2 regions of the Streptomyces mirabilis genome follow, and region 2 is predicted to be linked to the other one. Evidence: riboswitches for the same ligand, from Rfam matches in the RefSeq annotation. Region 2 holds a riboswitch; the other holds the start of a gene.
The links. A riboswitch is a leader RNA that binds a small molecule or an ion and turns the genes downstream of it on or off. The one in region 2 is predicted to bind glycine.
Positions count from the first base shown of each region.

Region 1: linked by a shared signal. The riboswitch ahead of gcvT (glycine cleavage system aminomethyltransferase GcvT) and the one ahead of gcvP (aminomethyl-transferring glycine dehydrogenase) in region 2 are both predicted to bind glycine.

Region 1 is NZ_CP074102.1:2,386,000-2,400,592, reverse strand. It holds gene SMIR_RS10345 (arylsulfotransferase family protein) at 1-1,244, opposite strand, end outside; gene SMIR_RS10340 (L-serine ammonia-lyase) at 2,032-3,399, opposite strand; gene glyA (serine hydroxymethyltransferase) at 3,542-4,804, opposite strand; gene gcvH (glycine cleavage system protein GcvH) at 4,818-5,195, opposite strand; gene gcvT (glycine cleavage system aminomethyltransferase GcvT) at 5,324-6,442, opposite strand; glycine riboswitch at 6,477-6,588, opposite strand; glycine riboswitch at 6,589-6,689, opposite strand; gene SMIR_RS10320 (AAA family ATPase) at 6,858-7,538, shown strand; gene SMIR_RS10315 (enhanced serine sensitivity protein SseB) at 7,669-8,472, shown strand; partial or broken gene SMIR_RS10310 (enhanced serine sensitivity protein SseB C-terminal domain-containing protein) at 8,671-8,976, shown strand; gene SMIR_RS10305 (IS4 family transposase) at 9,037-10,644, opposite strand; partial or broken gene SMIR_RS10300 (enhanced serine sensitivity protein SseB C-terminal domain-containing protein) at 10,771-11,277, shown strand; gene SMIR_RS10295 (ABC transporter permease) at 11,621-12,628, shown strand; gene SMIR_RS10290 (ABC transporter substrate-binding protein) at 12,699-14,495, shown strand.
Region 2 is NZ_CP074102.1:7,494,421-7,509,013, forward strand. It holds gene SMIR_RS33110 (mannose-1-phosphate guanyltransferase) at 1-1,045, shown strand, start outside; gene SMIR_RS33115 (DUF881 domain-containing protein) at 1,144-2,049, shown strand; gene SMIR_RS33120 (small basic family protein) at 2,046-2,378, shown strand; gene SMIR_RS33125 (DUF881 domain-containing protein) at 2,384-3,226, shown strand; gene SMIR_RS33130 (zinc-ribbon and FHA domain-containing protein) at 3,288-4,253, shown strand; gene ftsR (transcriptional regulator FtsR) at 4,296-5,060, shown strand; gene SMIR_RS33140 (bifunctional nuclease family protein) at 5,147-5,620, shown strand; gene SMIR_RS33145 (MerR family transcriptional regulator) at 5,932-6,576, shown strand; gene SMIR_RS33150 (DNA polymerase IV) at 6,621-8,021, shown strand; gene SMIR_RS33155 (PRC-barrel domain-containing protein) at 8,109-8,480, opposite strand; glycine riboswitch at 8,595-8,690, shown strand; gene gcvP (aminomethyl-transferring glycine dehydrogenase) at 8,871-11,756, shown strand; gene SMIR_RS33165 (DUF5999 family protein) at 11,856-12,062, opposite strand; gene SMIR_RS33170 (hypothetical protein) at 12,454-13,038, opposite strand; gene SMIR_RS33175 (glutamate-cysteine ligase family protein) at 13,576-14,593, shown strand, end outside.

The DNA of each region.
Region 1 (14,593 bases), 5.1 Mb from region 2:
CCGGCGAGTACCTGCCATGCGGCGGTCTGCGTCGAGCCGTTCCAGGAGGCGTAGACGACGCTGTGCCCGGCGTGGGACCGTGCCGCCGCACTCGGTGGGTAGTAGGGCGTGCCGATCCATTTGTTGCGGAAGGCTCGGTAGGAGATGTCGGCGCCCGGCAGTTTCGCGTCGTAGAGCAGGTTCTTCGAACCGTTGCCCTCGGTGTTCCCTGCACCCGCGTACTCCGAGTAGTACGGGCTCTGGCCCCACCCGATGAATTCGTTGCCGTTGGAGAGGGCCTGGGTGTTTCCCTGGGTCGGTGACTCCAGCGGCGGCCGGTGGTAGTAGGTCTTGACCGCCGTCGCCTTGTGGCTGCGGAAATCAAGGCTGAGGATCAGGCCGTGCGAACGCTGTTCGGGGGCGCCGTCGGGAAGGTCGCAGCAGCCGTCGTCGAACATGCTGATCCGGTTTCCTGGCCGGAATCGGGCGTCGTGCTGCCAGTAGAAGTCCGCGTTCGGACCGAAGGTGAAGTCGCTTTTCTTTCCCCCGATCTGATAGCGGACCTTCCCGGACTTCTTGGTGACGTCGTAGATCGCCCACATGTTCCGGGCCGAGATCAGCAGCCGGCCGTCAGGGCCCTCGTCGACGGAGTTGATGTGAAAGGCGTCCCACACTCCGCCGGACGACGATGCGCTGGAGGCTGCCTCCTCGGAATCGGCCGGGTCGATATGGTCCAGCGCGTTCCATGAGTAGAGGAGTCTCCCCGTGGCGAGGTCGACCTCCTGGACCTCGCTGTTCTCGATGGCTCCGTTCTTCGGACCCCCATAGGGGGTGAGATCCATGGGCACCGGTTTGGAGGCGATGAACAGCGCGGTGCCCCTGCGGGTCAGGGTGAATTCGTGCTCGTCCGGGTAGTAGCCGTGATGCGCGAAGACCGTTTTGAGCAGGCGGTAGTGGGAGTCGTAGATGTAGTAGCACCCGCCCGGTTCCGGCGCACCGGCCGGCAGGTTCGTATATGCCGGGGGAAGGGCGAGAGTCCCCTGCCACCAGGTCAGCACCGGTTGTCCCCGGTCCCGGCGGCCGTCGTAATAGGTCTGGACCTTGAAGTCGGCGTTCTGGAGGTTCGCGGAAGGCAGTGGGCGGAACCAGACCGGATCACCCGAGTCGTCGTTGACCAGTGCCCCCGTCTGGCCGACCATCTGGTCCGCGCTGAACGGGGCGACAAAGATGTCTCCGTGAGCCGTTCCCGGTCTGTTCGCAGTCACGGTCACCCGCATGGGGTGAAGGCCCGGTTCGGAGACGAAACTCCACACATCGCTGCCCGACAGGATCGGGGGTGGAGTGCTTTCCGATGGAGGGAAGGGTTTCGTCGCGCACCGGCGGGACGCGCCCCCTTGGGGACTCGCCGTGGCCGACGGCACGCAGTTTGTGAAGACACACCCCGCGGCGAGCACGCAGGCTCCGACGGTGCGACGGGTCCTTCTCCGTGTCCGGCGGACCCGCGGAGCTCGCGTCACCATTGCCGACCTCCTTGGCACCCGGAACCCTTCTCCGATGGCGGTGCCGCTCGTCTTCGAACGTCTGGTTCGGTTCACTCCTCCGACCCAGAACGATCAAGACCGGGAGCTGTTCCTCTGGTGACGGTATGCAGCAAGAGGGGCCCGCGCCTGCTGAAGGCCACTCAGGTAGGCCGTTCGGCAGGTACGGCCTCACCCGGACATACGGCAGCGCAGCTCCCTTGCGAGCAGCAGGCCGTCCTTGAGGGCGAAGTGTTCCCGGCCAGGGGCGATGAGGCCAGGCGGTGGATGGAGAGAGCACCCAACTCACTTGCGATGCGCCGGAGTTCGCTGACCCCGCCGCGTCCGCTTCGGCGCAGGTAGCGGCCGTGCGCGGACAGAGTGCCACGAACCCCCAGGCCAGGCGCACGTCCCGTGGGATTCCCGGCGACTTTCACGCCTGCCCCAGGGGCATTTTGGGGACTTTGCGCCGAGCAGGCAGGGAAGCCCCTGACAGCGCTGAAAGACGCGAACGCTCAGGTCGGGGCCCGTCCCCTCAGCACTCGATGATATTGACCGCCAGCCCGCCCCGCGCCGTCTCCTTGTACTTGACGCTCATGTCCGCGCCCGTCTCCTTCATGGTCTTGATGACCTTGTCGAGGGAGACCTTGTGGGAGCCGTCGCCGCGCATGGCCATGCGGGCGGCGGTGACCGCCTTGACCGCTGCCATGCCGTTGCGTTCGATGCAGGGGATCTGGACGAGGCCGCCGACCGGGTCGCAGGTGAGGCCGAGGTTGTGTTCCATGCCGATCTCGGCGGCGTTCTCGACCTGTTCGGGGCTGCCGCCGAGGACCTCGGCGAGGGCGCCCGCGGCCATCGAGCAGGCCGAGCCGACCTCGCCCTGGCAGCCGACCTCGGCGCCGGAGATGGAGGCGTTCTCCTTGAAGAGCATCCCGATGGCGCCGGCGGCGAGCAGGAAGCGCACGACGCCGTCCTCGTCCGCGCCCGGGATGAAGTTGATGTAGTAGTGGAGGACCGCCGGGATGATGCCCGCGGCGCCGTTGGTGGGGGCCGTGACCACCCGGCCGCCCGCCGCGTTCTCCTCGTTCACCGCCATCGCGTAGAGCGTGATCCACTCCATCGCGTGGGCCAGCGGGTCGCCCTCCGCCCGCAGCTGGCGGGCCGAGACGGCGGCGCGGCGGCGGACCTTGAGGCCGCCCGGCAGGATGCCCTCGCGGGACATGCCCCGGGAGACGCACGCCTGCATCACACGCCAGATCGCGAGGAGCCCCTCGCGGATCTCCTCCTCGGTGCGCCAGGCCCGCTCGTTCTCCAGCATCAGGGCGGAGATCGACAGGCCGGTCTCCTTCGTCAGGCGCAGCAGCTCGTCGCCCGTGCGGAACGGATACTTGAGCACCGTGTCGTCGAGCTTGATGCGGTCCTCGCCCACCGCGTCGTCGTCGACCACGAAGCCGCCGCCGACCGAGTAGTACGTCTTCTCCAGGACGAGTGCGCCGGAGGCGTCGTACGCGAAGATCGTCATGCCGTTCGCGTGGTACGGCAGGGCCTTGCGGCGGTGCAGGACCAGGTCGTCGTCGAAGGAGAAGGCGATCTCGTGCGTGCCGAGCAGGGCGAGACGGCCCGACGACTTGATCTGCTCCACGCGGTCGTCGGCGCCCTCCACGTCCACCGTTCGCGGCGACGCGCCCTCCAGGCCCAGCAGCACCGCCTTGGGGGTGCCGTGGCCGTGGCCGGTCGCGCCCAGGGAGCCGTACAGCTCCGCCCGGACCGTGGCCACCGAGGCCAGCAGCTCCTCGTTGCGCAGCCGGCGGGCGAACATGCGCGCCGCACGCATCGGGCCCACCGTGTGGGAGCTCGACGGGCCTATGCCGATCGAGAACAGGTCGAAGACCGAGATGGCCACGGGGACTCCTCACAACAGGGGTGGTGCATGGGGGCGGGCGCCGCGCACGGCTCCGGTTCCAGTGTGCGCGGCGTCCTGGTGAATCGTACGTTCCGTGCGAATTTCTGTACGAAAGTGAAATTTCGCAGGAACTGGTTCTGTACTACTTCAGGCCGGGGTACAGCGGGTGCTTGTCGGCCAGGGCGGAGACCCGGGTCTTGAGGGACTCCGCGTCGTACGAGGGCTTCAGCGCCTCGGCGATGATGTCCGCGACCTCGGTGAAGTCCTCGGCCTGGAAGCCGCGGGTGGCGAGGGCGGGCGTGCCGATGCGCAGGCCCGAGGTCACCATCGGGGGCCGCGGGTCATTCGGGATCGCGTTCCGGTTGACCGTGATGCCGACCTCGTGGAGACGGTCCTCGGCCTGCTGGCCATCCAGCTCGGAGTTGCGCAGGTCGACCAGGACCAGGTGCACGTCCGTGCCGCCGGACAGGACGTCCACGCCCACGGCCTTGACGTCGTCCTGGACCAGGCGCTCGGCCAGGATCCGCGCGCCGTCCAGCGTGCGCTGCTGGCGCTCCTTGAAGTCGTCGGAGGCGGCGACCTTGAAGGAGACGGCCTTCGCGGCGATCACATGCTCCAGCGGACCGCCCTGCTGGCCGGGGAAGACCGCGGAGTTGATCTTCTTGGCCAGCTCGGCGGTGGACAGGATCACGCCACCGCGCGGGCCGCCCAGCGTCTTGTGGGTCGTGGTGGTGACCACGTGGGCGTGCGGCACCGGGTTGGGGTGCAGGCCCGCGGCCACGAGGCCCGCGAAGTGCGCCATGTCGACCATCAGGTACGCGCCGACCTCGTCCGCGATCCGGCGGAACGCGGCGAAGTCCAGCTGACGCGGGTACGCCGACCAGCCCGCCACGATCAGCTGCGGCCTGGACTCCTTGGCGAGGCGCTCGACCTCGTCCATGTCGACCTGACCGGTCTCATCGTTCACGTGGTATGCGACCACGTTGTACAGCTTGCCGGAGAAGTTGATCTTCATGCCGTGGGTCAGGTGCCCGCCGTGCGCGAGGTTCAGACCCATGATCGTGTCGCCCGGCTTCAGCAGCGCGAACATCGCCGCCGCGTTGGCCTGGGCGCCCGAGTGGGGCTGTACGTTCGCGTGCTCGGCGCCGAAGAGCGCCTTGACGCGGTCGATGGCGATCTGCTCGACCACATCGACGTGCTCGCAGCCGCCGTAGTAGCGGCGGCCCGGGTAGCCCTCGGCGTACTTGTTGGTCAGGACCGAGCCCTGGGCCTCCATGACCGCGACCGGAGCGAAGTTCTCCGAGGCGATCATCTCCAGGGTGGACTGCTGGCGGTGCAGCTCGGCGTCGACGGCGGCGGCGACGTCCGGGTCCAGCTCGTGCAGGGGCGTGTTCAGAAGCGACATCAGTCAGAAGTCCTTAAGAGCCGGAGAACTCGGTGTACTCGTCCGCGGAGAGCAGGTCGCCCGGCTCCTCCGCGATGCGTACCTTGAACAGCCAGCCACCCTCGAAGGGGGCGGAGTTCACCAGCGACGGGTCGTCCACCACGTCCTGGTTGGCCTCCACGACCTCGCCGGTGACCGGCGCGTACAGGTCGCTGACGGACTTGGTCGACTCCAGTTCGCCGCAGGTCTCGCCCGCGGTCACCGTGTCACCGACCTCCGGAAGCTGGGCGTAGACGACATCGCCGAGCGCGTTGGCCGCGAACTCGGTGATGCCGACCGTCGAGACGCCGTCCTCGGCGACCGACAGCCACTCGTGCTCCTTGCTGTAGCGCAGCTGCTGGGGGTTGCTCATGGCCTGAATTCTCCTGTACGCGGGGGAGTGCGGATGAACGGGATGACCGAGTGGTCCTGGGATACGAGACGTGACACAGCGGCGTGCGTCACGTGGGCGCGCTGAACGGGGCCCTTTCGGCCCCGAAGCTACTTCTGGCGCTTGTAGAACGGCAGCGCCACGACCTCGTACGGCTCATGGCTGCCCCGGATGTCCACGCCGACCCCGGCCGTGCCCGGCGCGGCATGTGCGGCGTCGACGTACGCCATCGCGATCGGCTTGCCCAGCGTCGGGGAGGGCGCGCCGGAGGTGACCTCGCCGATCACCTTGCCGTCGGCGACGACCGAGAACCCGGCGCGCGGTACGCGACGGCCCTCGGCGACAAGCCCGACGAGTACCCGCGGGGGGTTCTCCTCGGCACGGGAGGCGGCCTCCTGGAGCGCGGCACGCCCCACGAAGTCCCCCTCCTTCTCGAACTTCACGACCCGCCCGAGCCCCGCGTCGAAGGGGGTGAGCGAGGTGGTCAGCTCATGCCCGTACAACGGCATGCCCGCCTCCAGGCGCAGCGTGTCGCGGCAGGACAGGCCGCAGGGGACGAGCCCGACGGGCGCGCCCGCGTCCGTCAGCGCCTGCCACAGCTTCTCGGCGTCGGACGGGGCCACGAACAGCTCGAAGCCGTCCTCGCCCGTGTAGCCCGTACGGGCGATCAGCGCCGGGACGCCCGCGACGGTGCCCGGCAGGCCCGCGTAGTACTTCAGCCCGTCCAGGTCGGCGTCGGTCAGCGACTTGAGGATGCCGGGGGACTCGGGGCCCTGCACGGCGATCAGCGCGTACGCGTCCCGGTCGTCGCGCACGAGGGCGTCGAAGCCGGCGGCACGCTCGGTCAGCGCGTCCAGCACCACCTGGGCGTTGGAGGCGTTCGCGACGACCATGTACTCGTTCTCGGCCAGCCGGTAGACGATCAGGTCGTCCAGGATGCCGCCGTCCTCCCGGCAGATCATCGTGTAGCGGGCGCGGCCGACGCCGGCGGAGGCGATGTTGCCGACCAGCGCGTGGTTCAGCAGGGCGGCAGCCCCAGGCCCGGTGACCGTGATCTCGCCCATGTGCGACAGGTCGAAGAGGCCGGCCCGGGTGCGCACGGCGAGGTGCTCGTCGCGTTCGGAGCCGTAGCGCAGGGGCATGTCCCAGCCCGCGAAGTCGGTCATCGTCGCGCCGAGCGAGCGATGCAGGGCATCGAGCGCGGTGAGACGGGGTGCGTTACTGCTCATCGGTGGGGCTCCCAAGGCATGACGGCGAGGTCGTTCCTCCCCATCTGTCATCGGAACCTGAGAGGTTCATCACGACCCCGCGAACGGAGGTCCTGACTTGCACCTTGGGTGGAGCCACTGGAGAGCGGCCCGCTTTTCAGATGTGCCTCGCCCGCGCGGTAACGGGGCCTGAGAGATTCAAGGGAGGGACTTGCTCCTTCGGCGCCCGGGTACCCGAAGGTTCCCGGAACTCTCCCGCGCGGATTCAAGCGGCCGGTATGCAGTTGGCGGGCACATCATCGCACGCGCCGTCCGATCACGGCAGTCCGCATCTGTAACCGGCCTGTGGCAGTCCGCGTACGGAAACGAGAGACACCGCGCATTACCTTCTCTTTACACTCGACGGGGATGGGACTCCACACCCAAGGGGAGGACGATCACGGTGAACAGGACCACGGCGTACGCCACGACCTCGGGCCTCGCGCTGCCCGAGCAGCCCGGCGCCCCGGCCAGGACCCGGGAGGCGTGCGGAGCGCTGCCGTCGGCCGTCGTCCGCGACCTCAGGGCGCGCGCGGGACACTCTCCGCACGGTCTGCACTTCGGAGCGGCCGACGTCGTCGTGGTCACCGGGTTGCCGGGCAGCGGCAAGTCGACCCTGATGCGCCGCGCCGTCGAGGGACCGCGCATCGACTCCCAGGACACCAGGGACCGCTGGGACGAGCGGGGGGCCGGCCGGCTGCCGTACGCCGTCTACCGGCCCCTCGTCCGCCTCGCGCACTACGCGGGCCTGCGCCGCGCGCTGCGCTCCGGTACCGGGGTCGTCGTGCACGACTGCGGTACGCAGGCCTGGGTGCGCCGCTGGCTCGCCCGCGAGGCCCAGCGCCGCGGTGGCACCCTCCACCTGCTGCTGCTCGACGTCACGCCCGGCACGGCGCTGGAGGGCCAGCGCGAGCGCGGCCGGGGCGTCTCGCGCTACGCGTTCGCCCGTCACCGGGGCGCGGTCGCCCGGCTGCTGCGCTCCGCCGAGCGGGGCGACCTGCCGGAGGGCTGCGGCTCGGCGGTGCTCCTCGACCGGGATGCGGCGGACGTGCTGCGGAGGATCGGCTTCGGTGACTGAGAAACGGACGGGAGTGGCGGCGAGTAGCCGAGAGCGACCGAGAGCGGTCGGGAAGTCGTACAGGCCCACTAATCTTTCCAGCCAGAACACCAGAACAGTGGTTCACCGCAGGCGGTAGACAGGTAGACAGATGGACATCCCCGACTTCCCGGACTTCTCGGCATCGGCGTACCCGCAACCCGGCTCTCACCCCCACTCGCACGGCGGCTGGCCGGGCAACGAACTGGAGGAGGTGCTCTCCGCCTCCCTCGGAGTGCCCTCGGCCGGCGGCCGCATCGTCGAGGTCCTCGGCCGCAGCTTCGTCTGGGTGCCGCTGCCCAACGGCGGCGGACCGCACGCGGGATCCCTCGACCTGCCCACCCTGGAGATCGACGGCCAGGCGTACGTGCCGGTCTTCAGCTCCGAGGAGCAGTTCCGCCAGGTCGCCGGCAGCCATCTGTCGTACACGATCGCGCCCGCGGTCGATTTCGCCCGCGGGCTGCCTCCGCAGGTCGGCATCGCGATCAACCCGGACGGGGTGGTCGGTGTGCCGCTGCCGCCCCTCGCGGTCGCCGAGCTGTGCCGGGCCGGGCGCACCCCGCTGGACGGGCCCACGAGCGGTGGCCGGGTGAAACTCTACGAGCCCGACTGGCAGGACGATCCGGTGGACTTCTTCGCCGCCGCCTCGGCCGAGTTCGCGGCGACGGGCGTCGTACGGACCGCCCGCCGTTGTCTGGCCAGCATCGAGGGCGACGACCCGGTCATGTTCGTCGGGGTCGAACTCTCCGTGTGGGAGGGAGACCTCCGCGCCCTCCCCATGGACGCGCTCTCCCGCGCCCTCTCCCGCGTCGCGGTCAAGTGGCCGGTGAACCTGGTCCTCCTGGACGTCGCCCAGGACCCGGTGGGCGACTGGATGCGAGCCCAAGTACGGCCCTTCTATCAGCAGACCCAGTAGAAGCGCCCCGCAAGGGGCGCGAGGAACTGCGCGCCCAGCCACGAACAACCCGCAGCCTCCAGACCACAACGGGCACCGAGCTCTCAACGGCTCCCCCAGCGGAGCGCATTCGCCGCTTAAGCTGGTTTCATGGCTCGGCCGGGGTTCGGCCGAGGTGTTGGTCGACGTCATGATTTCTTCACGAAGGGGCGGTTGAAGGTGAGCGCGTCGGGCACGGCCGCGGCCGGTCAGGTCGAGCACATGCTGCGCCAGGTGACGCCCGGGCGTTACGACGCCTACGAGGCGCTCCTTCGCGCGCTCGCGACCCCGTCGTCCGGTCAGGTGTGGATGCTGCTCTGGCACGGCCAGGGCGGCTCCCCGGACGCCCAGTACGGGAACATGGAGGTGGACGGCTTCGGCTACGCGCCGTGCGTCACCTCCGCCCAGGAACTCTCGGCCAGCGGCTGGAACCGGTCGTACGAGGTCGTCGACGGCCTCGACGTGGCCCGCACCCTCTACCCCAATGCCGCGTAGTTAAGCGACCTGCGGTTTCGTCAAATGGGCGGCGGGATGCGGCTCGTCACATCATGCCCAGTCCGGGACGAGGGCGTAGGTGTCCTTGGCGATCTTGCGGAGCATCCCGTCTTTCACCCAGGTCGAGAGCTGTGTCCATAGGCTCTTGATGTTGGAGCAGGCGATCGCTTCGGCGATCTCCTGTGACCGCCAGGGTCGTTCGGGATCGGTTCGCAGGAGGTCGAGCACGAGCGTCTTGCGGCCCGGAGTGAGGGATGGGCGGGTAGGAGCGGGCGGTGGCATGACCGCCTGATGGACCGCGATGTCCAGGGCAGTGATGTCCTGGCTGATCGCCGGGCGGGGGTCGACGGGGTTGCCGGGGTATCGGGTCATGGGGCACTTCACCTTGCGGGCGCTGACGCGGGGGCGCCGGGCCGGCAGCAGGTTGGCGAGTACGGCTTGGCCGATGCGTCCCGAGCACCCGCTGCTGTCTTCGGCGGGCAGGATGCCTCGCGCCGCGGTGAGCTGGTCCCGCGCTGCTTCGAGGGCCACGGTGAAGCTCACGCGGTCGGGATCAGTCCCCGACGCGGCCTCGGCGGCCTCGACCATGGCCCTGCGGAGAACCTGGTAGAAGGCCAAGGTCGCCCACAGTTCCTGCTCCAGTCCGAACGGGTCGCAAGACCGCAGGACCCGTCCGCGAAGCAGCGTGTGCCGCAGCGAATAGAAGGCCGACTCGATCTCCCACCGCTCATGGTAGAGCCGCACCAGCACGGACGCCGGGTCGCTGCCGGGGTCGAGCAGTGTGGTGACCAGACGGTAGCGGTCGTGCACGCGTTGCCCGTCGCGAAGGGTCACGGTGATGTCCGCCTCAATGACCCGGAGCTTGAGCCCGCCCAGCAGGGTGAGGTAGGAGCCGTCGGCGAGGACTTCCAGGACGACGGGCTTGCGGTGCGGGCCGAGGCGGACCAGCAGCTGAGCACCGCTGCGGGCGACGGCTGCATAGAAGTTGTTCCCGTCGAAGCCACGGTCGGCCAGGAGGAGCATTTTTGGTGACAGGAGGTGCATGAGCTGGGCGGCATGGGTCGGTTCGCCGACGCTGGTGGGGCCGAAGACTGCGCCGAGTAAGCCTCGTGTCCCGGTCTCGACCAGGGCCGTCAACCGCAGGGCCGGGTAGCCGGAGATGCCCCACCGGTGCTTGGACTTGCTGAACAGACTGCGGATCCGAGGCTGGTCAGGGGCCTTGAGCGAACTGCAGCCGTCGAAGGCGACCGTGCGCCAGGAGCGGTAGCAAGTGCCCTTCGTGCCTGGCCGGGCGAGTGGCCCGGACACCGCGTCGAACAACGCCTTCAACGGAGCCGGCCCCAGACGGCGCCGCAGATCGCGTAGTGCCTTCTCCGACGGCCGGTGCGGCGCCAGTCCGTGCAGGCCGACGACAAGCTTGTCCCAGACACGCGCATAGCCCAGGGCCGGGAACATCGCCAAAGCCAGGAGGAAGTAGATGCCGACGCGTGAGGGGAGATGCCGCAGGCGACGATGCCCGGTCCGAGTCTCCTCCAGTACGGCGTCAGCCAGTTCGAACGGCACATGCTGGGTCAACTCGCCGAGGTGCCCGGGCGCGAAAGCGCCAGCCGCGCAGGTGATGGTCTCGGTGAACGTGGTGGTGGCACACTGATCGGGCAACGGGACCTCTCGGGAGGGAAGACCTTGGTCGGCTTCTCTGCCTAACGAAGGTCCCGTTGTCACGTCCGTGGCATCGACGGGCGCAGTTTGACGAAGCCGCAGGTCGCTTAACTACGCGGCATTGCCCTCTACCCCGACCACTTCGGGCTCTGGCTCAATCCGCACGCCCCGGGCGGCGGGGTCGGCATCCCATGGCTGGATCTGCGCAGAATCGCGGCGGGTCTGGAGCGCCAGCCCGCCGGTCCGCTGGGACTGTCCGAACCCGGCATCGAGATCCCGCAGTTCTACGCCCTGCTCACCCAGAACGCACATCGCACCACCGCCGTGCGCTCGCTGCGCCGCGCCTGGGTGCAGCCGGCGCTCGGGGCGCCGTATCTGGCCATCGGGCTCGACGTCTACGACACCTCGCCGCCCGCTGTCGACTCGGTGCGGGCGATGATGCAGCAGTCCATCGGCGCGGTTCCGGACGGGCTGCCCGTGTCGACCGTCGCGATGTCGGACGAGTACGACCCGGTGGCGATGTGGCTGCGCGCCAACGCGCGGCCGTTCTACGACCGCGAGGCCCACGCGGCCCCCGCCCAGGCTCCGATGGCGGGTGGGTACGGCTATCCACCGGCACCCGGCGGATACTGATCCGACGTCCGGCGAACCGTGAAGGATCGGCACGGGTCCTTCACCGCGGCTCTGCATTTCTTCGCGCGTAGATGGCAATGGATTGTCCGGATAATGCCCGTATTCATCTCCGGCGTCCCAACTGCCCCGTGTCCGACCCCCGTTACCCGCCGTCCGGATAACGGAACCCCCCTGACAGCATCACGTTTACGCATCCATTCACCGTCAAGTCTGGCTACAGATCGCCGAGGCGTTGAAGACTCCCGCTCCAGGGGGTTTAGCCCCTGTGTACGACGGACTGATCACGCCGCTACAAGCGGCACGTGTGGGCCGGCTACCGCCGGTTGAGAGGGGTCCCTGCCAGATGACGGCACCATTGCACGAGCCGACCGCGGAAGCGGCCCCGAGTGCGGCCGAAGAAGCGGCGGCTGCCGCCGCCGGCGAGAAGGTCGTGCAGGGACGTTCCCTGGGCCGGATCGCCTGGGAGCGCCTGAAGAGGGACAAGCTCGCGCTGACCGGCGGCATCGTCGTGCTCGTCCTCATCGTGATCGCCCTGCTCGCGCCAGTGATCACCCACCTGCTCGGTCAGGACCCGGACACCTTCAACGAGAAGCTGATCGACCCTCTGTTCGGCACTCCCACGGGGTCATTGGGCGGCATCAGCGGCGACCACCTGCTGGGCGTCGAGCCCGTCAACGGCCGCGACATTCTCGCCCGCATCCTCTACGGTGCCCGCGTCTCGCTCCTGGTGGGCTTCCTCTCCGCCGTCGTCGCGGTCATCCTCGGCACCGTGCTCGGCATCCTGGCGGGCTTCTTCGGAGGCTGGGTGGACTCGCTCATCAGCCGCGTGATGGACGGCCTGCTGGCCTTCCCGCAACTCCTGTTCACGATCGCCCTGGTCTCGGTGATGCCGAACGACATGCTGGGCCTGTCCGGCTCCAACGTGCGCGTGTTCGTGATGATCCTGGTCATCGGCTTCTTCGGCTGGCCCTACATCGGACGCGTGGTGCGCGGCCAGACGCTCTCGATGCGTGAGCGCGAGTACGTCGAGGCCGCGCGATCGCTGGGCGCCGGGCGGTTCTACATCCTGTTCAAGGAACTGCTGCCCAACCTGGTCGCGCCCATCATCGTGTACACGACGATGATGATCCCCACCAACATCCTCACCGAGGCGGCCCTCAGCTTCCTGGGCGTGGGCGTCAAGCCGCCCACCTCGTCCTGGGGACAGATGCTGTCGAGCGCCATCGACTACTACGAGTCCGACCCCATGTACATGGTGGTCCCGGGTGTGGCGATCTTCATCACCGTCCTGGCCTTCAACCTCTTCGGAGACGGCGTGCGGGATGCGCTGGACCCGAAGGCATCCCGCTGAACAGCCGTACCCCAAGCGTCCCGTGGCACCAATCACGGGGTCTCTCATCAAATCCGGAGGATCCGAGATCGTGACTACCCAACGCACCTCAGGGCGGCGTAAGCAGGCGTTTGCCGCCGCTGCTGCGGTCGCCGCACTGCTGACCACGGCGGCGTGCGGCGGCGGCAGCGACGACAACAACGGTTCGAAGACCGGCGCCGCCGGCTTCGACGCCGCCAACAACAAGGTCGCCCAGGCCTCCCTGGTCAAGAAGGGCGGCACGCTGCGGTTCGGCGGTGCCCAGGACGCCGACTCGTGGGACACCACGCGTGGCTACTACGGCTTCATGTGGGACTTCGCGCGCTACTACAGCCGCCAGCTGGTCACGGGCAAGACGGAGCCGGGCAAGGCGGGCGCCGAGCTCACCCCGGACCTCGCCACGGGTCTCGCGAAGGTCACGGACGACGGCAAGACCTACACGTACACCCTGCGTGACGGCGTCACGTGGGAGGACGGCAAGGCGATCACGTCCAAGGACGTGAAGTACGGCATCGAGCGCGTGTGGGCGCAGGACGTGCTGTCCGGCGGTCCGACGTACCTCAAGGACTTCCTGGACCCCAAGGGCGAGTACAAGGGTCCCTACAAGGACACGTCCAAGGACAAGCTGGGCCTGAAGGCCATCACCACGCCGGACGACAAGACGATCGTCTTCCACCTCCCCAAGGCCAACTCGGACTTCCAGGAGGTGCTGGGTCTGGTCTCGGCCTCCCCGGTCCGCCAGGACATGGACACCAAGTCCAAGTACGGCCTGAAGCCGTTCTCCTCCGGCCCGTACAAGTTCGACTCGTACAGCCCGGGCAAGAGCCTGACGCTGGTGCGCAACACGAACTGGAAGCAGTCCTCGGACCCGATCCGCAAGGCGTACCCGGACAAGATCACCGTCCAGTTCTACTCGGACGCCAACCAGCTGGACCAGCGCCTGCTCAACGGTGACCTGGACCTGGACATCAACCAGACCGGCATGTCCCCGCAGGGCCGCACCACCGCCCTGAAGGAGCACAAGGCCAACCTGGACAACCCGATCTCGGGTTACATCCGGTACGCGGCCTTCCCGCAGAGCGTGAAGCCGTTCGACAACGTCGAGTGCCGCAAGGCCGTGATCCTCGGCGCGGACCACGTCTCGCTGCAGACCGCGCGCGGTGGCCCGATCGCCGGTGGTGACATCGGCACCAACATGCTCCCGCCGTCCGTCCCGGGCGCCGAGGGCCAGAAGTACGACCCGTACGGCATCTCCGGTGCCGACAAGAACGGCAACGTCGAGAAGGCCAAGGCGGCGCTGAAGGCGTGCGGCAAGCCGAACGGCTTCTCCACCACCATCGCGGTGCGCAACAACAAGCCGGTCGAGGTCGCCACGGCCCAGTCGCTCCAGGCGTCGCTGAAGAAGATCGGCATCAACGCGCAGATCGACCAGTTCGACGGTTCGCAGACCACCGGCATCATCGGCAGCCCTTCGAACGTGAAGAAGAAGGGCTACGGCATCATCATCATGGGCTGGGGTCCGGACTTCCCGACCGTCCAGGGCTTCGGTCTGCCGCTGTGGGACAGCAAGTACATCGCGCCGAGCGGTAACAACAACTTCTCCCTGATCAACGACAAGACCATCGACGGTCTGTTCGACCAGTACGTCACCACGCTGGACGAGGCGGGCAAGACCAAGATCTCGACCGAGATCAACCACAAGGTCATGGAGGGCGCGTACTACCTGCCCTTCACCTTCGAGAAGTTCATCAACTGGCGCAGCGACAACCTCGCGAACGTCTACACGACGGACAACTACAGCGGTACGTACGACTTCGTCAACCTCGGCCTGAAGAACCCGAAGAAGTAAACCGGCACACCCGCCGTACAGGCACGAAAGGCAGGTGAAGGCCGGCGCGGCGTGGTCGCGGGCCATCGGATGACCTCCGGTGGCCCGCGGCCCCGCGG
Region 2 (14,593 bases):
CATCATGTTCTTCGACGAGCAGGGTGCCGACCTGTCGCAAGGGGGGCAGCGGAAGCTGGACCGGGTGTTCGCGCGGCAGGAGTACCGGCGTGCGTTCCCGGGTGAGATCGGGGATCTGCACTTCCCGGCCAGCGTCTTCGACTCGTACACCGGATCACTGCTCAGGAATGTCGACACCACCGGTATCACCGAATCCGGTCTGAAGGTGGTCGTGGACGCCTCGAACGGCAGTGCGGGGCTGGTGTTGCCCAGCCTGTTGGGCAAGCTCGGTGTGGACTCCCTGACCATCAATCCCGGTCTCGACGAATCCAGGCCCACGGAGACCGCGGACACGCGGCGGGCCGGCCTGGTGCGGCTGGGCGAGATCGTCGCGTCCGCGCGGGCCGCGTTCGGGGTGCGTTTCGACCCGGTGGGCGAGCGGCTCTCGCTCGTCGATGAGAAGGGACGGATCGTCGAGGACGACCGGGCCCTGCTCGTCATGCTCGACCTGGTGGCCGCGGAGCGGCGTAGTGGGCGGGTGGCGCTGCCGGTGACCACCACGCGGATCGCCGAGCAGGTCGCGGCATACCACGGGACGCAGGTGGAGTGGACGACGACGTCTCCGGACGATCTGACGAGGGTCGGTCGCGAGGAGTCGACGATCTTCGGCGGTGACGGGCGCGGCGGATTCATCATTCCGGAGTTCAGCAGCGTCTTCGACGGCGCGGCGGCTTTCGTACGACTGATCGGGCTGGTGGCGCGGACGCAGCTCACGCTGAGCCAGATCGACGCGCGGATTCCGCGGGCGCATGTCCTCAAGCGCGACCTGGCCACTCCTTGGGCTGTCAAGGGCCTGGTGATGCGCCGGGTCGTGGAGGCGGCCGGGGACCGGTTCGTGGACACGACCGACGGCGTACGGGTGGTGGAGACGGACGGGCGCTGGGTGATGGTGCTTCCCGACCCCGCCGAGGCGGTGACGCATCTGTGGGCGGAGGGGCCTGACGACGCGTCCGCGGAGGCCCTGCTCGACGAGTGGGCTGCCGTCGTGGACAGCGCAGGTCGCTGAAACGGACAGCACGCGCGTGTGCCGGACAAGTGCCCCCAAAGGGGCCTGTCCGGCACGCCGGTGGGGCCATTCGGAGGTAGCACCCGCGACGTGCGACGATGTGCGGCATGCCGCAGCAGCCCCCCATTCGGAGCACACCTCCGCGCCCCCCGCGCCCGGACGCCTCCATGTCGCTGCTCACCAACGTCATGGATCACAGCCTCGACGACGGATACGCCGAGGCGGCCGCCCGTAGGCAGACCGAGGGTGCCGGCGGCATGCCGAAAACGGTGCGGGCGAAGCTGGGCCTCGCGGCCGGCCTCGTCCTCGCGGCCCTGGTGGTGACCGTGGGCGCGGCGAACGCGCGGATTGCAGCCCCGGTCGTCGCCAAGGAACGCCAGGAGCTCATCGACCGCGTCGAGCGGGAGACCGCGGCCGCGGACAAGCTCGAGAGCGGTGTCGACACCCTGCGCGACGATGTGAGCGCCAAGCAGAACGAGGCGTTGAAGAAGCAGGGGGGCAGCGGCCAGGCCGATCTGGTGGGCGTCCTGTCGGGCGCAGTCGCCGTCCACGGGCCCGGTGTGAAGCTCGTCGTGAACGACGCCAAGGAAGCCACCGAGGGCGGCGACGGCAATCCTCGTGAGACCAGTGGGTTCTCCGACACCGGGCGCGTCCGCGACCGTGACATGCAGCGGGTCGTCAACGGGCTCTGGGAGTCCGGTGCGGAGGCCGTCTCGATCAACGGACAGCGGCTGACGGCACTGTCGGCGATCAGGGCAGCCGGTGACGCGATACTGGTCGACAACAAGCCGCTGGTGCCGCCCTACACGGTGCTGGCGGTGGGGGACGGCGAGCGGCTCAGCACCAGGTTCCAGAACAGTGCCGACGGCCTGTATCTGCACGCCCTGCAGGAGAACTACGGCATCCGGACCGCCATTTCCGTCGAAGAGGACGTCCAGTTGTCCGCCGCACCGAGTGTGATCGTACGTACAGCACAGCCGAGCACAGAGAAGGGCACATCGTGATCGCCGTACTGGGCCTCGTCGTGGGAGTCGTGGCTGGATTGTTGGTCCGGCCCGAGGTTCCGGCGGTCGTCGAGCCTTACCTTCCGATCGCCGTCGTGGCGGCGCTGGACGCCGTCTTCGGAGGGCTGCGGGCGATGCTCGACGGCATCTTCGACGACAAGGTCTTCGTGGTCTCCTTCCTGTCGAACGTGGTCGTGGCCGCACTGATCGTCTTCCTGGGCGACAAGTTGGGCGTGGGCGCCCAACTCTCCACCGGCGTCGTGGTCGTCCTCGGCATCCGCATCTTCTCCAACGCCGCGGCGATCCGCCGGCACGTGTTCCGGGCGTGACGCCGATGAGCAACGAAGGCGAGACACCCGAGAACCGGCTGCGCAGGGAACTTCCCGAAGAGGTCCCGGCCGCGGCTCCCGAGAGTTCGGGGCCCGAGCAGCGTGACGAGAAGGACGAGCCGTCGCTGGCCGGTCGGCAGCGGCTCGTGAAGGGGTTGTGGCCGCCGCGGGTGACGCGCGCGCAACTCATCGTCGCCCTGCTTCTGTTCGGCCTCGGCTTCGGCCTGGCCGTCCAGGTGGCCTCCAACAGCGACAGCGGCAGCGCCCTGCGCGGCGCGCGTCAAGAGGATCTCGTACGCATCCTCGATGAACTCGACAACCGTACGCAGCGTCTAGAAGACGAGAAGCAGGGTCTCGAAGATCAGCGCACCGAGCTGGAGAACAGCTCGAACCAGGCCGCGGAGGCCCGCAAGCAGACCGCCGAGAAGGAGAAGCAACTCGGCATTCTGGCGGGCACGGTGGCGGCGCAGGGACCCGGCATCACGCTGACGGTCAACGACACGAAGGGGACGGTCAAGGCGGACATGCTGCTTGACGCGATCCAGGAGCTGCGCGCCGCCGGTGCGGAGGCGATCCAGGTGAACGGTGTACGGGTCGTCGCCAGCACCTATCTGGCCGACTCCGGCAAGGGCGTGAGTGTCGACGGGAACAAGATCACTCAGCCCTATCGTTTCAAGGTCATCGGTAAGCCGCAGGACCTCGAGCCGGCGCTCAACATCCCCGGAGGCGTGGTGCAGACTCTCGAGAAGGAGCAGGCCACCGTCACGGTGGAGCGTGCGACGAAGATCATTGTGGATGCCTTGCGGGCTGCGAAGCAGCCTGACTACGCTCGGTCGTCCTCCCAGTGAACCGGGGGTGCATGGGCGTCGTCCGGCGAGGGCATGAGGTTGCGGGGGGTCGGCGCACCGAATGGGTGGTGCGTGGTGGAAACTGTCTGGTGGATACGGACGTTGTGAGGATGTCCGGGTCGACCGGTGTGTTCAATCAGTGTTCGTCCTGCCCCACGGGCGGGTCTGTTTCGGTCAAGGGGAATCGCCCGTGAAGTTGTTTGCGAAGTTGTTCGGCAAGAGCGCACGAGGAGAGGGCAGCGACAACGCGACTGCCCGACACCGTGCACCACGCCATGGAGACGCGGAGGGCCAGAGCGGCGACCGCCCGCTGTTCCGGGACCAGGTCGGTGACATTCCCGGTGGTCAGGGCGCGCCGTCTGTTGACCCTGCCCAGTCCGGACGCATAGGTTTCGGGGAACCGTCAGCCTCAAGTGCGGGTGGAGGGTTCACCTCCGACCCGTATGCGTCCCATGCCCCTGGGGGGCAGCCGCGGCAGGAGGATCCGTCCATGTCGGCCCTGGTGTGTACGAGGTGCGGTAACCGCAACGCGGAGAACAGCCGCTTCTGCTCCAACTGCGGTGCGCCGCTGCGGCCCGGTGCGGTCCCGGAGCGTGCCTCCGAGACCACATCCACGATCTCCATTTCGGGCATCGAGGCCTACGATGCCGAGGTCACCGGCCAGACGCAGATGCCGACGCTCTCTCCGGAGGCGCAGGCGGCCGTCGACGCGCTGCCGCTCGGCTCTGCGCTCCTGGTGGTGCGCCGCGGTCCGAACTCGGGCAGCCGCTTCCTGCTGGACGGTGACCTGACCACGGCCGGGCGTCATCCGCAGAGCGACATCTTCCTGGACGACGTGACCGTGTCGCGTCGCCACGTGGAGTTCCGTCGCGCCGCGGACGGCTCGTTCACGGTCGCGGACGTGGGCAGCCTGAACGGCACGTACGTCAACCGGGAGCGAATCGACTCGGTCCCGCTGTCGAACGGCGATGAGGTGCAGATCGGCAAGTACCGGCTGGTCTTCTACGCGAGCCAGCGAGGCATCTGACCCTCCCCCGGACTCCGTCCGGGGGGACCCTCAGGAAGGTCCATGCTTCGATCACCGAGCGGCGGTGCCGGGAGCGGTACCGCCGCAGCGGACAGTGGGCTGATCAGCATCGGCTCGGTGCTGAACACGCTGCGCGACGAGTTCCCCGAAGTCACGATCTCCAAGATCCGGTTCCTGGAGTCGGAGGGGCTCATCGAGCCGCAGCGGACCCCCTCGGGGTATCGCAAGTTCAGCCAGGCCGACGTCGAGCGCCTCGGGCACGTACTGCGGATGCAGCGGGACCACTATCTGCCGTTGAAGGTGATCCGCGAGCATCTGGACGCTCTGGAGCGTGGGGAGCCGGTGCGGCTGCCGTCCGTGGGGCGGCAGCGCGACTCCGGCGACGGGGAGCCGTTCGGTGGGCTCGGTGACCTCTTCGGGGAGCCCGAGGCACCCACAGCGGCCCGGGTGGGCCGTGCGGAGCTGCTGGCCGCCGCCGAGATCGGTGAGCAGGAGCTTCAGGAGTGGGAGTCGTACGGACTCCTCGCCCCGCTTCCGGACGGGGCATATGACGCTGAGGCGGTGACGGTCGCCGCGCTCGTCGCCGAGCTCGGGCGGTTCGGGATCGAGCCGCGCCATTTGCGTGCGATGAAGGCTGCGGCCGACCGTGACGCGGGGCTCGTGGACCAGGTGGTGGCCCCCTTGCGGCGCCACCGCAATCCGCAGACCAGGGCGCACGCCGAGGCCCGTACGAAGGAGCTGGCGGGGCTCACGGTGAAGCTGCACGCGGCGCTGGTGCAGACCGCGCTGGGCGTCCGGCTGCCGTGACCCGAAGTGCCCGGCGGGCGTCCGGATCGGCCACCCGTTCTGTGCCCGACTACCCAAACGTCCCGGGCACGGCCTAGGGTTGCTGTGTGAACGAGCTCGATGTCGTAGGTGTCCGGGTCGAAATGCCCTCCAACCAACCGATCGTGCTCCTGCGTGAAGTGGGAGGCGACCGTTACCTCCCCATCTGGATCGGACCGGGGGAGGCGACGGCGATCGCCTTCGCCCAGCAGGGCATGGCCCCCGCGCGACCGCTGACCCACGACCTGTTCAAGGACGTGCTGGAAGCCGTCGGCCAGGAGCTCACCGAGGTGCGCATCACTGATCTGCGCGAGGGGGTCTTCTACGCGGAGCTGGTGTTCGCCAGCGGGGTCGAGGTCAGTGCCCGCCCGTCCGACGCCATAGCGCTGGCGCTGCGCACCGGAACGCCGATCTACGGCAGTGACGGGGTGCTCGACGACGCCGGCATCGCGATCCCGGACGAGCAGGAGGACGAGGTGGAGAAGTTCCGAGAGTTCCTCGACCAGATCTCGCCCGAGGACTTCGGGACCAACAGCCAGTGAGGGGACCGGTCGACCGGTGACGGGACCGATCGCCCGCGGGTGGGCGATCGGACGCCGGGCTCGTGGGTCGGGGAGTGGCGTCCGCCCCCTGACAAACCGATGGATCGCAGGACTCCGGGGCGGCAATGGCCCGTGGCCCGTGTGGCGCGCTGCGGCCCGCTCCGAGAGCATTCGGCTAGCCTTTCCCCGCGGTGGGACACGGGAAACCACTCTTAGGGTGATTATCACTCGGCGTGCCGAGTGTGGCGATCGTTGACGCACCCCCGGTGACTGCCTACCGTCGAGAGGGCAGGTCAAGGACGGAGGTCGGCGTGAGAATCAGCGGCGACGGTACGGCTGGGGGTGCCCCCGGACGAAGTCTGGGGGAGAGCAGCCCGTACCCGCTTCACGGCAGCGCGGCCGATCACGTTCCGCAGCGGCCGACAGCGGTGTCTGGCGAGCACGGTGGGGGAGGGGCGGCTGCCGAGGAGATCGGCTACCGCGGTCCTACGGCGTGTGCCGCCGCGGGCATCACCTACCGGCAGCTGGACTACTGGGCCAGGACCGGTCTGGTCGAACCGAGCGTGCGGCCCGCTTACGGGTCGGGGACCCAGCGGCTCTACAGCTTCCGGGATGTCGTCGTCCTGAAGATCGTGAAGCGGTTCCTCGACACGGGAGTGTCGTTGCAGAACATCCGCACCACGGTCCAGCACCTCAGGGAACGCGGCTTCCGGGACCTGGAGCGGATGACGCTGATGAGCGACGGCGCGACCGTCTACGAATGTTCCTCGCCCGACGAGGTCCACGCCCTGTTGCAGGGCGGCCAGGGTGTCTTCGGGATCGCCGTGGGCGTGGTGTGGCGGGACGTCGAGAGCGCGCTCTCGCAGTTGCACGGGGAGCGCGTGGACACGGGCGAGACGCTCGTCGGGCACAACCCGACGGACGAGCTGGCGCGTCGGCGCAATCGGGCCGTCTGAGGTCCGCAAAGGCATTGTCAGTGGCGTAGGGCAGCATCGGACATGTGAGAACCGCGCCTACGATCCTGCATCTCGACATGGATGCCTTCTTCGCCTCGGCGGAGCAGGCAGCCAAGCCGAGCCTGCGCGGGAAGGCCGTTGTTGTGGGCGGACTCGGACCCCGCGGAGTCGTCGCGACCGCCTCGTACGAGGCACGGGTCTTCGGGGTGCACTCGGCGATGCCCATGGCCCAGGCACGGCGGCTGGCGCCGAACGCCGCATATCTCGTCCCCCGCTTCACCCTCTACCGGGAGGTCAGCGAGCAGGTGATGGGGCTGCTGGGGGCGCTGTCGCCGTTGGTGGAGCCGCTGAGCCTTGACGAGGCGTTCGTCGATCTGGAGGCGGGGGAGGCGGCCTGGGACGAGGCTTCCGCGCGGCTGGCCGGGGTGAAACTGCGCGCGGACATCCGGGCCGTCACGGGGCTGACGGGTTCGGTGGGGCTCGCCGCGTCCAAGATGCTCGCCAAGATCGCTTCGGAGCAGGCGAAGCCCGACGGTCTCGTGGTCATCGAACCGGGGACGGAGCGCGCGCTGCTGGGGCCGATGTCGGTGCGGACGCTGCCGGGTGTCGGGCCGGCGACCGGGGACCATCTGCGCCGGGCAGGGATCACCACGGTCGACGAGATCGCCGAGGCGGGCGAGGACGAACTCGTACGGCTGGTGGGGAAGGCGCACGGGCACGCGCTCTACGCGATGGCGCTGGCGCACGACGAGCGGCCCGTGGTGGCCGAGCGGGAGACGAAGTCCGTGTCGGTGGAGGACACGTACGACGTGGACATCCACGACCGGATGCGGGTCGGCTTGGAGGTGCAGCGGCTCGCCGACCGGTGTGTGCGGCGGTTGCGGGGTGCGGGGCTGTCCGGGCGGACCATCGTGCTGAAGGTGCGGAGGTACGACTTCTCGACGCTGACCCGGTCCGAGACGCTGCGGGGGCCGACGGACGACCCCGGCGTCGTACGGGAGGCCGCCGCACGGCTTCTGGAAGCGGTGGACACGACCGGGGGCGTGCGGCTGCTGGGGGTCGGCGTCTCGGGGCTCGCCGACTACACGCAGGAGGACCTGTTCGCCCAGGCCCAGGCCCAGGCGCAAGCGGAGGCGGAGGCGGAGGCCGCCGCGGGGGAGTCGGCGGTACTGGAGCATCCGGGCGAAGAGAGGGCGGAGGGAGCGGCTGCCGAGCAGGCGCCGCCTGCCGAGCGGCGGTGGCCTGCGGGGCATGACGTGCGGCACGCGGAGTTCGGGCACGGGTGGGTGCAGGGGAGCGGGCTCGGGAGGGTGACCGTGCGGTTCGAGACGCCTTACTCAGAGCCGGGGCGTGTGCGGACGTTTCGTACGGATGATGTTGCGTTGGAGTTGGCTGATCCGTTGCCGTTGGTGATGGGGGCCGTGTGCGATCGCCGTGGGGGGTGAGGTCGGTTCGACAGTCGCGGGTTGCTTGTGGCTGGTCAGTTCCGCGCGCTCCTGGAGAGGCGCGTCAGCGGGGCGCAGACCGCGAAGTCACCCTTCGTCCGTGCCTGCCAGGCGGCCGAAGTCGCGGTCCGGGGGTGGAGGTGGGGGCGTCACGTCCAGGCCGTAGTGGTGGTAGAGCTGGAGTTCCTGTTCGGGGGAGAGGTGGCGGCCCACGCCGAAGTCGGGGGCGTCCTTGATCAGGGCGCGGTCGAAGGGGACACGCAGCGTGCCCTCGACGACTTCGCTGGGCTCCAGGGGGACGAAGGCGTCCCTGCTGAACAGGCCCGTCCGTATGGCGGCCCACTCCGGGACGCCCGTCGCGTCGTCGAGATAGACCTCGTCGACCGTGCCGATCTTGGCGCCGTTGCGGTCGAGCGCCTTGCGGCCGATCAGGTTGCGCGGATCGATGTCGGTCTGCACGGTCCCTCCACTCGCTAGCAACTCATCCGTAAGCACTACAAAAGAGCACATTCGGGAAGGTGGCCACTCGAAAGCTCGTGCGTTGTCCTCGCTGGTAGGCTGGCAAGCGGCTGCTGACCCCGTGCGGGAGAGTCCTCCAGACACCATCGGAGGCGCCGAAGGAGCAAATCCTCCCCGGAATCTCTCAGGCACACGTACCGCACGGACGAGGTCACTCTGGAAAGCAGGGCGGGTGTCGAAGGCCTCCGCTCTCACCGACGGTGAAAGCCGGGTCGCAGTGAGCGGGCGGTCCGGTGAAGCTCTCAGGTTGAGATGACAGAGGGGGAGGCCGTCGGGGTACCCACGCCGTGGTGCCCCTCGAAGGTCGTGTCAGACCAGGAGGCCTCCGCAATGACCGCCCATCGCATTCCGCTCTCCGAGCTCGAACAGGGAATCCCCTTCGAGCAGCGCCACATCGGGCCCGACCCCGAGGCGCGGGCCAAGATGCTCGCGCAGGTCGGGTACGGCTCGCTCGACGAGCTGACGGCCGCCGCTGTGCCGGACGTCATCAAGAACGCCGAGGCGCTGGAGCTGCCGGGCGCGCGCACCGAGGCCGAGGTACTGGCCGAGCTGCGCTCCCTCACGGACCGCAACCAGGTGCTCGACTCGATGATCGGCCTCGGCTACTACGGCACGTTCACGCCGCCGGTGATCCTGCGCAACGTCATGGAGAACCCGGCCTGGTACACCGCGTACACGCCGTACCAGCCGGAGATCTCCCAGGGGCGGCTCGAAGCGCTGCTGAACTTCCAGACCGTCGTCGCCGAGCTGACCGGGCTGCCCACCTCCGGCGCCTCGCTGCTCGACGAGGGCACCGCCGCCGCCGAGGCGATGGCGCTGTCCCGGCGCATGGGCAAGAACAAGAAGGGCCTCTTCCTGGTCGACGCGGACACCCTGCCGCAGACCGTCGCCGTCATCGAGACCCGCGCCGAGCCGACCGGCGTCGAGATCGTCGTCGCCGACCTGGGCGAGGGCATCCCGGCCGAGATCGCCGGGCGTGAGATCAACGGCGTGCTGATCCAGTACCCGGGCGCCTCCGGTGCCGTACGAGACCTGAAGCCCGTCATCGAGCAGGCGCACGAGCTCGGCGCGGTCGTCACGGTCGCCGCCGACCTGCTCGCTCTCACGCTGCTCACCTCGCCCGGTGAGCTCGGCGCCGACATCGCGATCGGTACGACCCAGCGCTTCGGCGTGCCGATGGGCTTCGGCGGTCCGCACGCCGGATACATGGCGGTGCGAGAGAAGTTCGCGCGCAGCCTGCCCGGCCGCCTGGTGGGCGTCTCCGTGGACGCCGACGGACACAAGGCGTACCGGCTCGCCCTGCAGACGCGGGAGCAGCACATCCGCCGCGAGAAGGCGACCAGCAACATCTGTACGGCGCAGGTGCTGCTCGCGGTGATGGCCGGCATGTACGCCGTCTACCACGGTCCCGAGGGCCTGCGGACCATCGCGCGGCGTACGCACCGGTACGCCACGATCCTCGCCGCGGGCCTGACGGCCGGCGGGGTCGAGGTCGTGCACGGTGCCTACTTCGACACGCTGACCGCGCGGGTGCCGGGCCGGGCCGCCGAGGTCGTGGCGGGCGCGCGCAGCGGAGGCGTCAACCTCCATCTCGTCGACGCCGACCACGTGTCGATCGCCTGCGACGAGACCACCGCCCGCAAGCAGGTGGGCGCCGTCTGGACCGCGTTCGGTGTCGACGGTGACATCGAGGCCCTGGATGCCATCGCCGAGGACACGCTGCCCGCGGCGCTGCTGCGCACCGACGACTACCTCACGCACGCGGTCTTCCACCAGTACCGCTCCGAGACCGCGATGCTGCGCTACCTGCGCAGGCTGTCCGACCGTGACTACGCGCTCGACCGCGGCATGATCCCGCTGGGCTCCTGCACCATGAAGCTCAACGCGACCACCGAGATGGAGCCGGTCACCTGGCCCGAGTTCGGCCAGCTGCACCCCTTCGTGCCCGCCGAGCAGGCGCAGGGCTATCTCACCCTCATCCAGGAGCTGGAGGAGCGGCTCGCCGAGGTCACGGGGTACGACAAGGTGTCGCTCCAGCCGAACGCGGGCTCCCAGGGCGAGCTGGCCGGGCTGCTCGCCGTACGCGGCTACCACCGGGCCAACGGCGATGACCAGCGCACGGTCTGCCTGATCCCGTCCTCCGCGCACGGCACGAACGCCGCGAGCGCCGTGATGGCCGGCATGAAGGTCGTCGTCGTGAAGACCGCCGAGGACGGCGAGATCGACGTCGAGGACCTGCGCGCGAAGATCGAGCAGTACCGCGACGAGCTGTCCGTGCTGATGATCACGTACCCCTCGACGCACGGTGTGTTCGAGGAGCACGTCGCCGACATCTGCGCGCAGGTGCACGAGGCGGGCGGGCAGGTGTACGTCGACGGTGCCAACCTCAACGCGCTGGTGGGCCTCGCCAAGCCGGGCCACTTCGGCGGTGACGTCTCCCACCTGAACCTGCACAAGACGTTCTGCATCCCGCACGGCGGTGGCGGTCCGGGCGTGGGCCCGGTCGGCGTACGCGCGCACCTGGCGCCGTACCTGCCGAACCACCCGCTGCAGCCCGCGGCCGGTCCCGAGACCGGCGTGGGACCGATCTCGGCCGCTCCCTGGGGCTCGGCGGGCATTCTGCCGATCTCCTGGGCGTACGTCCGTCTCATGGGCGGTGAGGGCCTCAAGCGGGCCACGCAGGTGGCGGTGCTGTCCGCGAACTACATCGCCAAGCGCCTGGAGCCGCACTTCCCGGTGCTCTACACCGGCCCCGGCGGGCTGGTCGCGCACGAGTGCATCATCGATCTGCGTCCGCTGACCAAGGCGACCGGCGTCAGCGTCGACGACATCGCCAAGCGGCTCATCGACTATGGCTTCCACGCGCCGACGATGTCCTTCCCGGTGGCCGGCACGCTGATGATCGAGCCCACCGAGTCCGAGGACCTGATCGAGCTCGACCGGTTCTGCGAGGCGATGATCGCCATTCGTGCGGAGATCGACAAGGTCGGCTCGGGCGTCTGGGCGGCCGAGGACAACCCTCTGCGGAACGCGCCGCACACCGCCGCCGCACTCGGCGGCGAGTGGGAGCACGCGTACACCCGCGAGGAGGCCGTCTTCCCGGCCGGTGTCTCGGCCGCGGACAAGTACTGGCCGCCGGTGCGCCGCATCGACCAGGCGTACGGCGACCGGAACCTGGTCTGTTCCTGCCCGCCGCTGGACGCTTACGAAGCGTAGTCACCCTCGGATACGCGTCGGGGCCGGTTCGGAGATCACGTCTCCGGGCCGGCCCCTCTCCATGTCCGGGTGGCGGTCACCGTCACCCGGTTGTGCGGCTCAGGCGGCCGTCATCACGTGCTCGCTGCCCTGGGGGCGGTGCGGGGCGATGATCTGGCCGTCGGGCAGGAGCTCACCGGTGTCCTCGAAGAGCAGAACGCCGTTGCACAGCAGGCTCCATCCCTGCTCCGGGTGGTGCGCCACGAGGCGGGCGGACTCCCGGTCGGCTGATTCGGCTGTCGGACACGGTGGCTGGTGCTGGCACATGGATGGGATCTTTCGCTGGGATGAGAGATGAGTGGTGGCTGTGGTGTCTTTCCCGCGGCTTGAAGTGCTCATGGCCGCCCCCCGGTGGTGTGTGTTTGGAACCCAGTGTTGCCCTACGGGCGTCAATCCGCAGGGATTTCGCAGCAGCGCTCCTCACAGGTTGGAGACGCCTCACCCGTGCGGACGGTTCAGTCCAACTGCACGGTCCCTTCGGGGGGTTCGTGGTGGCCGGATGGGGCTAGTCCGGTCGGGGCGGAGGGGCGTTCTCCCTCGTACGAGCGCTGTGGGGCCCGAACGAGCGGACGGGTTCGGTCGGCAACGTGCCCCGCGACCGGGACAGCGGTGGCGGGGCACGGGGCGATGCGGTCGGTGTGCTTCTCCGGGTGGGTGATTACGCGGGCGAGCTGAGCAGTGGGGCGGGGGTGAGCCGGTGCGTGAGGACCGGGAGGAGTTCGGCGACGCGGTGCGGGCGATGCGGGGCGATACCGGGCGGCGCGGGCGCCAGCGGCACCAGGAGATCGGTGGCGGCCGGGTGCCCGGTGGCGCCGTCCGCGGCGCAGTCGCCGTGCAGCCAGAGGGTGAGCATGTAGAGCTCGGGAACGGACAACAGCCGCGGCTGGTACGGCTGGCCCATGTTCTCGGCGTGACGCAGGGCGCGCTCGGTGGAGGCGATGTAGGGGCCTTCGAAGAAGTGCGAGAAGGCCCAGCCGTCGGGAGTGAGCATGGTGTCGGCCGCGGCCACCGACCGCTCGCCGCAGCGGATCAGGAAGCGCCATCCGGCGAGCCGGGTGGTGGAGGCGCCGGCCGGTGTGATGCGGTCCAGAACGTGTACGGGCAACGGGAGTTCGGGGGTGACGGGTCCCTGGGCCATGCGTAGGGACGGGGTGCGGGCCTCGCGGACTGCGGTGGGGGAACCGAGTGCCGTGAGGACGGTGCGCAGGGCGGGCGAGGGAGCCGGGGGGACATGCAGCGGCATGGTGGGTCGCCTCTCATTCGACAGGCACAGTGGCGCGAGGGCGGGGGCGGACGGCGCTGTCAGCTCTCGGGGTCGGAGGGGCGAGGGGGCTGGATCTGCCGACAGGATGTCGCCTGCCGCACGTCACCTCGACGACAGGACCTAGGACCGCGAGCGCCAACTCTCCGCCTCGTTTGCGGAGTTTATACGACACGTGTTCAGATGGTGTTTCATCTAGCTGTCCTGAATATGAAGAGCAAGGCGATATTCGGTCGATGAAACGAGAGGTTCATCCCGATTCCGTGTCGGGCCCCGCCGGTGACCTCGGATTGCTTTGTCGGAGCGGTCGGCCGATTCTCGTCGGCGTTTTTCACGAGATCGTGTCAGGCTGAAACCGCGCCCTGGTTCATGCCCCGTGAATGTGCCTCCGGACAACGGGTACCAGGGTATCGGTCGACGAGGCCGTACAGGGCGTTATCGATCGTGTTGCCTGGGCATCATCCTCCGGGACGGCAGGGGCCGGAGGATCGGTCTGCCCATTCGAGGAGGGACGCTTCGATGGGAGAGAAGGTCGTGGCAGGGTCGTACGACCTGTCCGATCGCCGACACTACCGAGGCAAGCTCCGGCAGTGTCTGGCGGGGCTGGCGCGACTGCTGGAGGAGAAGCGGTTCGATCGCCCGAAGAATCTCATGGGGCTGGAGATCGAACTGAATCTCGCCGGGCCCGACGGCATGCCCAGGATGATGAATGCGCAAGTACTCGAAAGGATTGCGAGCCGAGACTTTCAAACAGAACTTGCCATGTTCAACCTGGAAGTCAACATAGCCCCACATCGATTGGACGGCCGGGTATTCGACCGGCTCGCCGAGGAGCTGCACACCTCGCTCGCATATGCCCATCGAAAGGCCGGCGAACTCGACGCGGGAATCATGATGATCGGGATTCTGCCGACCCTCGACCGTGACGACCTGGTCTCCTCGAACCTGTCGGACGTCGATCGCTACACCCTGCTCAACGATCAGATCGTGGCCGCCCGCGGCGAGGACTTCGTGCTCGACATCGACGGGGTGGAGCGCCTCGTCTGTACGTCGAAGTCCATCGCGCCCGAGGCCGCCTGCACCTCCGTGCAGTTGCATCTCCAGGTCACTCCGGCCCGCTTCGCGGACGTGTGGAACGCGGCGCAGGCCGTTGCCGCCGTGCAGGTCGCGATCGGTGCCAACTCGCCCTTCCTGTTCGGCCGTGAGCTGTGGCGTGAGTCGCGCCCGCCGTTGTTCCAGCAGTCCACCGACACCCGGCCGCCCGAGCTCCAGGCGCAGGGGGTGCGTCCGCGCACCTGGTTCGGCGAGCGGTGGATCTCCTCGGCGTACGACCTCTTCGAGGAGAACCTGCGCTTCTTCCCGCCTCTGCTGCCCATCAGCGACGAGGAGGACCCGCTCGCGGTCCTCGACGCCGGAGGCATTCCCAGGCTCGCCGAACTCGTGCTGCACAACGGCACGGTCTACCGCTGGAACCGGCCCGTGTACGACGTCGCCGACGGAGTCCCGCACCTGCGCGTCGAGAACCGGGTGCTGCCTG